One region of the Pantoea nemavictus genome, then DNA from elsewhere that is predicted to be linked to it. Evidence: predicted binding sites of a transcription regulator. Region 1 holds the regulator's gene; each other region holds the start of a gene.
The links. Region 1 encodes PurR, which represses purine synthesis genes. Its sites were predicted from a motif close to CANGCAAACGTTTGCNTG; they were not measured.
Positions count from the first base shown of each region.

Region 2: the regulator PurR is predicted to act here: its motif matches at 1,882-1,899, upstream of purT (formate-dependent phosphoribosylglycinamide formyltransferase).
Region 3: the regulator PurR is predicted to act here: its motif matches at 1,391-1,408, upstream of guaB (IMP dehydrogenase).

Region 1 is NZ_JBBGZW010000001.1:3,966,895-3,970,034, reverse strand. It holds gene WH298_RS18335 (C40 family peptidase) at 1-469, shown strand, start outside; gene cydH (cytochrome bd-I oxidase subunit CydH) at 526-615, opposite strand; gene purR (HTH-type transcriptional repressor PurR) at 889-1,914, shown strand; gene punR (DNA-binding transcriptional activator PunR) at 1,911-2,822, opposite strand; gene punC (purine nucleoside transporter PunC) at 2,933-3,140, shown strand, end outside.
Region 2 is NZ_JBBGZW010000001.1:159,184-162,323, forward strand. It holds gene WH298_RS00800 (prolyl oligopeptidase family serine peptidase) at 1-993, opposite strand, end outside; gene WH298_RS00805 (tellurite resistance TerB family protein) at 1,134-1,775, opposite strand; gene purT (formate-dependent phosphoribosylglycinamide formyltransferase) at 1,937-3,115, shown strand.
Region 3 is NZ_JBBGZW010000001.1:886,468-889,607, forward strand. It holds gene guaB (IMP dehydrogenase) at 1-1,330, opposite strand, end outside; gene xseA (exodeoxyribonuclease VII large subunit) at 1,500-2,870, shown strand; gene WH298_RS04120 (M4 family metallopeptidase) at 2,921-3,140, shown strand, end outside.

The DNA.
Region 1 (3,140 bases):
AGTTGATGATGAAGCCATAGCGCTTACCGGCATCAAAATGAGCAAAGCACATCGTCAGCGCTATCAAAAAGCGCGTGAGACGGCGATGACCAAATTAATGGGCCAGCTTGGCAAACCCTATCAGTGGGGCGGTACCTCACCTCACACCGGCTTCGATTGCAGCGGCCTGGTGTGGTACGCCTATAAAGACCTGGTAAAGTTCAAATTCCCGCGCACCGCCAATGAAATGTATCACCTGCGCGATGCGGCACCGATAAAGCGTGAAATGCTGGAGAAAGGGGATCTGGTGTTCTTCCGCATCAACAATCGCGGCACCGCCGATCATGTCGGTGTTTATCTCGGCAATGGCAAATTCATTCAGTCACCGCGCACGGGTAAAGATATTCAGATTAGCGCATTAGGTGAGGATTACTGGCAGAAACACTATGTAGGCGCGCGTCGTATGATGACGCCAAAAACCATTCGCTAGCGGTTGCGCAACGCCAATAAAAAAGCCGGATGCTGTTAACAGCTCCGGCTTTTTTGTTAATGCATGATCGCGGTAAAGCTGAATGCGATAATCATTAACAGTGCGCCAACCGTCGTCATTAGCGCCAGCTTCAAATCAGTATTCATCACGCCTCCTTAGTCACACAATCTTTAGGGTTAAAGCGATTTTCGCACAGCAGTGGGCAAAAATCTCGTGTTATCCGCGCTAGCTTGCTAGAATCGCCGCCTTTCGTTGCGCAACAGATTTCGCGCCTGCTGTATTTACAGCATGATGAAGTGATTTCGCCTGCTAAACACCCCCATTTCGCCCGCTTTTTGGGCTGTAAAAGCATTAGCAGACGCAAACGTTTAACAATATACTTATCAGTAAGTTGCGATAATCCCAGGAGTACCATTTTCATGGCAACAATTAAAGATGTCGCGAAGCGCGCCGGTGTTTCAACCACCACGGTTTCGCATGTCATCAACAAAACGCGTTTCGTTGCGGAAGAGACGCGTAACGCCGTATGGGAAGCGATCAAAGAATTGCATTACTCGCCAAGTGCCGTGGCGCGTAGTCTGAAAGTGAATCACACCAAAACTCTGGGCCTGCTGGCAACGTCGAGCGAAGCGCCCTACTTTGCCGAAATTATTGAAGCGGTAGAAAATCACTGCTTCGATCGCGGCTATACGCTGATTCTCGGCAACGCGCACAACGATTTGCAGAAACAGCGCGCTTATCTGTCGATGATGGCGCAAAAACGCGTCGATGGTTTGCTGGTGATGTGTTCTGAGTATCCGGACGATCTGCTGCAAATGCTGGAAGAGAACCGCAATATCCCGATGGTGGTGATGGATTGGGGCGCTTCACGCGGTGATTTTACCGATACAGTGCAGGACAACGCGTTTCAGGGTGGCTATCTCGCGGGGCGTTATCTGATTGAACGCGGTCATCGCGACATTGGCGCGATTCCCGGCCAGATGGAGCGCAACACCGGCGGCGGACGTCACGCGGGTTTCCTGCAGGCGATGAACGAGGCGGGCATTGCGGTACGTTCAGAATGGGTGGTTCAGGGCGATTTTGAACCTGAATCAGGTTACCAGGCGATGCAGCAGATTTTAAACCAGAAACAGCGGCCAACCGCCGTATTCTGCGGGGGCGACATCATGGCCATGGGCGCGATTTGTGCCGCCGATGAGATGGGTTTACGTGTGCCACAGGATATCTCGGTAATTGGTTACGACAACGTGCGCAACGCGCGCTATTTCACTCCAGCCCTGACGACCGTGCACCAGCCGAAAGCCGAACTGGGTGAAAAAGCGCTGGAAATGCTATTGGATCGCATCACCAGTAAACGCGAAGATCCGCAAACCATTGAGGTGCAGCCAACGCTGATTGAGCGTCGCTCAGTGGCGGATGGCCCGTTCCGCGACTATCGCCGCTAAACCGAGACTTCGCTGAGCCATTCGTGGTTCAGCGTTTCAGCATCCCCGAGATATACCAGTAACCATTCCAGTGCCGGTGACGCACGTTGTTCAGCCCAGCTGACGCAACACGGACTATCCGGAAAGGCTTGCGGCAATGGCAATTCTACCAAACGGTGATTATTCAGCAGCGGCCGCGCCAGATGACCCGGCACCATTCCGACGCACAATCCCGCCTGCAGGCACTCCAGCCCGGCTTCCCAATCCGGCACCACCAGCCGCCGCTGATTATCCAGCGTCCATGTCATACGACGCGGCAGCGCACGCGAGGTGTCTTCCAGCACCAGGGATGGCCACACACGCAGCGTTTCATCATCCAGCAGTTCACTGTTGACCAAAGGATGATCGGGGCTCACCACGCAGCGCCAGTTAAGCGCGCCCATATCCTGAAAAGCAAAGCGCCCGCCGACCGGGATCGCCTGAGTGGCACCAATCGCCACATCAACACGTCCGTCAGCCAGGGCATCCCACACGCCATTGAACACCTCAAAGCTGATGATCAACTCCATATCTGGAAAATGACGATAGAAATCCTTTACCAGTTGTCGGGTGCGCTGCGGTTTTACAATGCAGTCAACGGCTATGCTTAACTCACCGCGCCAGCCATTGGCCAGCTGCTGGCACTGCCTGCGCGTTGCCAGCATTTTTTTGATAACAGACCGCCCCTCCCGCACAAAATGTTCGCCGGCCGGCGTCATTACCACCTCGCGATGTTGACGTTCGAACAGCGGCACCGCCAGCCAGGTTTCAAGCTGACGTACCGTATAGCTGACAGCAGAGGGCACGCGATGGAGCTCCTGCGCCGCTGCGCTAAAACTACCGGTGCGCGCCACGGCATCGACCACTTCAAGTGCATATTCTGACCACATAAATTTGCCTTCAAAAATTTTAACAGCACTGTGCAAATATTAGCGTTTCACAAAGCGCGCTGCATCCTTTTACACTCCCCGCCGTTCAACCTGCCCAAAAGAGAATCAACATGTTGTCGTCTAAAGCATTTATGCCTTACCTTGCCGTGCTCAGTATGCTCGGTTTTCTTGCCACGGATATGTATTTACCTGCTTTTGGCGATATGCAGCGTGATTTTGCTAGCGCGCCGGGCACCATCAGCGCCAGCCTGAGCCTGTTTCTCGGCGGCTTTGCTTGCGCGCAGGTTTTTTGGGGGCCGTTGTCGGATCGTTACGGTC
Region 2 (3,140 bases), 3.8 Mb from region 1:
CACCACCAGCCAATGACGGAACAGCTGGAAATCTTCCAGCACTACGTTGTCCCGCGCTGGAATTAACGCTTGCCAGCGCGCTTCGGCCAGCCACGCACTGCGGTACAGGCCGAAGTTTTTGCCATCCCGATTCGAGCGGATATAAAACTGGTGGTTGTAGTGGTCAATGCTGTATTCGTGATCGCGACGCCGCGGACAAAACGTTTGCGGCTGTGCATCGGGATATTCCGCATCGATCAGCAGGATTTCACTGGTGGTGGTGCTGTACAACGCCACCAGAATAAAGTGCTCTGACGTGGTTTTGTGCACGCTAAGATGGAAAGTATCGTCTTGTTCCTCGTACACCAGCTGATCGTCAGATTGCGGATGCCCCAATTCGTGACGCCATACCTGATAAGCCAGCAGGGTTTTCGGGTGTTTACGCACGTAATAGAGCGTGCGCGAATCGTTGGCCCAGGCCACGCTGGAGGAAGCATTCGTCAGCACTTCCGGATACCAACTGCCGCTTTGCAGATTACGGAAACGAATGCCGTATTGACGGCGCGAAAGGAAATCTTCCGCCAGCGCCATCACCTGGTTATCCGGCGTAATTGCCAACGCCCCCATGGTGTAAAAGTCGCTGTGGGACGCACGTTGGTTGCCATCTAGCAGCAGTTGCCACGGCTCATCAAGCGGTGCCTCAATCGGTTGACGGAAATAGGCGGGATATTCGTTACCCACTTCATAGCGGCTTTGATAGCGATAACCGTTCTTCACATACGGCACCGAGTGATCCTGCGGGGGAATACGATCGACAATCTCTTTTAGCACCCGATCCTGTAGCGAATTTTGCGAGGCCATCATCGCGCGGCCATAATCATTTTCAGCGTGCAGGTGGGCAAGCACTTCAGGATTTTCGCGATCGTCATCGCGCAACCAGTGATAATTGTCGGTGCGCGTTTCACCGTGCAGGCTCATCACATGGGGGATTTTTTTCGCGTTGGGCTGATTCATTTAGGCTCTTCTCCCTGAAAGACAATATTCAGCAAGCGTGGCACTAATCGCGCGTGATGCCAAGCTGCAAGCATCATCACCCAGCGCAGGATAAACCAACCAGCAAAAATAAAGGCTGCGAACGCAGCCTTTGCAACGGCTTACGCGGCTTTTTCCGCGTCGATATCGCGCTGGATACCATCGCGTACATCTTGCGGAATTTTTAGCGCATCACCTAACGCGGAGAGATAGCTGCGCTCCATAAAGTGGTCGACATCAATGGCTGCACAGCTTAGGAAATAGAGTTCCAGCGCCTCTTCTTCGTTCTTAACATCTGCCGCCAGCCAGTGAGGATCCAGCGGACGGTTCATCGCCTGCTGAATCAAAGCTTCGGCTTGTGTTCCATAACCGGCTTGTTGAATGTTTTGTTCTATCGCCGCGCGCTCGGCATCGTCAATATGACCGTCGCTCTTTGCCGCGAAAACCAGCGCCGTCACTAAGCGTTCAGCGCGTTGATCCAGCGGCGTTTGCAGTTGGCCGAAACCGGCCTCATCCTGATGAGTTTCCCGGATACGCTGCTTATATTTATTCCACAGCAGCGCACCAGCCGCCGCTCCGCCGCCTAGCAGCAAGGCTTTGCCGCCGTATTTGGTCAGCAGCTTACGCGTGGATTTACTGCCGACCAGCAAGCCCGCCAGACCGCCTAACGCGCCAGGTGCCAACATATCGCTCAATCCACCGGATTTTCCTTCACCACTCTTTTTCGCCAGCACCGATTGAATTTGCTGCAGCCAATTGCTCATTGTTTAACTCCCGTTTAAATTTCCGCTCACCATGCTGCCGCAGGCTGTGTCAGTTAACGTCAGAGCGAGAAAAGTATGGCAAACCTGATGAAGCTGAAAGCGTGAGTACGCAAACGTTTTCGTTTATACTGCGCGCGCATTTTGACTGCTAAGGTGAAATTATGACGACTCTCGGAACCGCGCTGCGCCCTGCCGCTACGCGTGTCATGCTGTTAGGTTCAGGCGAATTAGGCAAAGAAGTGGCGCTGGAGTGCCAACGTCTTGGTGTGGAAGTGATCGCGGTGGATCGTTATGCCGATGCGCCCGCCATGCACGTTGCGCATCGTAGCCACGTAATCAATATGCTGGACGGTGATGCGCTGGCCGCGCTGATTGCGCAGGAACAGCCGCACTTTGTGGTGCCCGAAATTGAAGCTATCGCCACCGAAAAACTGCTGGAACTGGAAGCTCAAGGCCAGAAAGTGGTGCCCACCGCGCGCGCTGCACGGCTGACCATGAACCGCGAAGGCATTCGTCGTCTGGCGGCGGAAGAGTTGTCCCTACCGACCTCGACCTACCAGTTTGCCGATAGCAAAGCGAACTTTGTCGCTGCGGCGAATGCCATTGGATTCCCGTGCATCGTCAAACCCGTGATGAGCTCATCCGGGAAAGGCCAAAGCTTTATCCGCGAAGCCAGCCAGCTGGATAAAGCCTGGGATTATGCCCAGCAAGGCGGACGTGCCGGCGCGGGCCGCGTCATCGTCGAAGGCGTGGTGAAGTTTGATTTCGAAATCACCCTGCTGACCATCAGCGCGGTAGATGGTATCCACTTCTGTGCACCGATTGGTCATCGTCAGGAAGATGGCGATTATCGTGAATCGTGGCAGCCGCAGCAGATGAGTGAACTGGCGCTGCAACGCGCACAGGATATCGCCGCTAAGGTGGTGAAAGCACTCGGCGGTTACGGTCTGTTTGGCGTGGAGCTGTTCGTATGCGGTGATGAGGTTATCTTCAGCGAAGTGTCACCGCGTCCGCATGATACCGGTATGGTAACGCTGATTTCGCAGGATCTTTCGGAGTTCGCGCTGCATATACGCGCCTTCCTCGGCCTGCCGATTGGCGGCATTCGTCAATATGGCCCGGCGGCTTCGGCCGTTATCCTGCCGGAGTTGAACAGCCAGAACGTGCAGTTTGTTAATATCGAAGCCGCGCTGGGTGCAGGTTTGCAGCTGCGCCTGTTTGGTAAGCCGGAAATCGCCGGTCAGCGTCGCTTGGGTGTCGCATTAGCGACCGGTGAAAGCACCGATGACGCTATCGCGCGCGCTGTTGCCAGTGCGGCAGCGGTGAGAGTGGAAGGTTAGGTTAACAGGTCGCCATGCGTGGCGA
Region 3 (3,140 bases), 3.1 Mb from region 1:
AGCCCATGCAAGAGCGCAGGCCACCCATCTGCTGGTGCACGATCTCTTTCAGGCGACCTTTATAAGCAACGCGACCTTCAATACCTTCCGGTACCAGTTTGTCAGCGGCGTTATCGCTCTGGAAATAACGGTCTGAAGAGCCTTTGGACATCGCGCCCAGTGAACCCATTCCGCGATAAGACTTGAACGAACGGCCCTGATACAGCTCGATTTCGCCCGGAGACTCTTCGGTGCCGGCCAGCATTGAACCGACCATCACTGCTGCTGCACCTGCGGCGATCGCTTTAGCGATGTCGCCAGAGAAGCGGATACCGCCATCAGCGATAACCGGAATCCCGGTGCCTTCCAGCGCAGTAACCGCGTCAGAAACCGCAGTGATTTGTGGCACGCCGACACCGGTAACAATACGCGTGGTACAGATTGAACCAGGACCGATACCGACTTTCACCGCGCTCACACCCGCTTCAGCCAGCGCCAATGCACCTGCGCCGGTCGCCACGTTGCCGCCGATGATTTCCAGGTTCGGGTATTTTGCACGGGTTTCACGGATACGCTGCAGCACGCCTTCTGAGTGGCCGTGTGATGAGTCAATCAGCAGCACGTCAACACCGGCAGCAACCAGCGCATCAACGCGCTCTTCGTTGCCTGCACCCGCACCAACCGCTGCGCCGACGCGCAGGCGACCTTCCGCATCTTTACAGGCGTTAGGTTTACGTTCGGCTTTCTGGAAATCTTTAACGGTAATCATGCCCAGCAGGTGGAAGCTGTCATCCACAACCAGCGCTTTCTCAACACGCTTTTCGTGCATTTTGTGCAGCACCACTTCACGCGCTTCGCCTTCCTTAACGGTAACCAGACGCTCTTTCGGTGTCATCACCGCAGAAACGGGCAGCGTCAGGTCAGTGACAAAACGCACGTCGCGACCGGTGATGATCCCCACCAGCTCGTTCTCGGTGTTCACCACAGGATAGCCAGCAAAACCGTTACGTTCGGTCAGCTCTTTTACCGCCGCCAGCGCGGTGGTTGGCAGCACGGTTTGTGGATCGGTAACGACGCCACTTTCGTGTTTTTTCACCTTACGAACTTCATCCGCCTGACGCTCAATTGACATGTTTTTGTGGATAAAGCCCAAACCACCTTCCTGCGCTAGCGCAATAGCCAGACCCGCTTCAGTTACGGTGTCCATTGCAGCGGAGAGCATTGGGATGTTCAGACGAATGTTTTTTGTCAGTTGCGTGCTGAGATCAGCGGTGTTGGGTAAGACAGTGGAGTGAGCGGGAACGAGCAGAACGTCGTCAAATGTGAGGGCTTCTTTCGCGATTCTTAACATTGCAATATCTCCACCTGGGGGCGATTAAAACAGATAAAATATTGCCGCGGCATTATACAGGCCGAAACCGATTGCCTCCAGTGTTTTTTCAGAAAAAGTCTTGATCCTCCGGGTGAGCAATGTAGTATCAGTTGATTAACCCTCTGATTTAAAATTTGATCTACATCACATGTCGCTACCGCCAACCGCCAATATTTTTACTGTCAGCCGCCTGAACACCACGGTGCGCCAACTGCTGGAAAATGAGATGGGCCTGGTATGGCTCAGCGCTGAGATCTCGAATTTTACCCAGCCCTCTTCCGGTCATTGGTACTTCACGTTGAAGGATGATGGTGCACAAGTACGCTGCGCGATGTTTCGCAATAGCAATCGTCGCGTCACCTTCCGTCCTCAGCATGGTCAGCAAGTTTTAGTACGCGCCAGCATCACGCTGTATGAGCCGCGCGGCGATTATCAGCTGATTATCGAAAGCATGCATCCGGCGGGCGAAGGCCTGTTGCAGCAGCAGTTTGAGCAGCTAAAAGCCCGGCTTGCCGCAGAGGGCTTGTTCGATCAGCAGTTCAAACAGCCGCTGCCGGATCCGGCGCGTCAGGTGGGCGTGATTACTTCCGCCACCGGCGCGGCGCTGCACGACGTGCTGCGCGTGCTGCATCGACGCGACCCGTCATTGCCGGTGATCATCTATCCTACGGCGGTGCAAGGCGTGGATGCGCCCGCTGGCATTGTGCGAGCCATCGAGTTGGCCAACCAGCGTGATGAGTGTGACGTGCTGATTGTTGGTCGTGGCGGCGGTTCGCTGGAAGATTTGTGGAGCTTCAATGACGAACGCGTGGCACGGGCGATTTTTGCCAGCCGCCTGCCGATCGTCAGCGCCGTTGGCCATGAAACCGATGTCACCATCGCCGACTTCGTTGCGGATTTACGTGCGCCAACGCCTTCTGCGGCGGCTGAGCTGGTGAGCCGTAATCAGCTGGAACTGGTGCGCCGTTTGCAGTCGCAGCAGCAGCGCATGGAGATGGCGATGGATTTTTATCTGGCACAGCAGCAGCGTCGCTTTACCCGCATCCAGCACCGATTACAGCAGCAGCATCCGCAGCTGCGTCTGGCACGTCAACAAACCGCACTGTTTCAGCTGCAGCGCCGTCTTGGCGAAGCGATGGATCAGCGTATGCGCGTAGCGAATCGTCAGCAGGATCGCCTGCTGCAGCGTCTCAACGCACAGCAACCGCAGGGACGGATTCTGCGCGCTCAGCAGCAGCTCCAGCAGTGGCACTATCGTCTGCAACAGGGCATGGAAAAACAGCTTAATCACAATCGTCAGCGCTTTGGCACATTAGCCGCACAGCTGGAAGGCGTAAGCCCTTTGGCGACGCTGGCGCGTGGATTCAGCGTCACCACCGATACGCAAGGTCAGGTGGTGAAGAGAACTCAGCAGCTCAGCAAAGGTGATTTGCTGCGTACCCGACTGGATGATGGCTGGGTGGAAAGTCAGGTTACCGCGCTTGAACCGCAGAAATCCCGGGGCCGTAAAGCGCGTTGATAGGATGAAAACTATACTTTTGACATAATCATTTATGATCAGGAGTTAGTATGCCTTTTAGCGTTATTCCTCCCTACATGCTGCGCAATATCATTGATAACTGCACCGGTGCGCAGCAAGACTATGCGCGCCGCACTCTCACCCACGTGCAACACTTGATGGAGAAACACAGCCATCAAGCCACCAGCGCCGCCATTGCCAAACCAGGCACCGTTCAGCGCGCTATTTACGACGCCGAAGGCACGCAAAATCTACCCGGCACGTTAATCC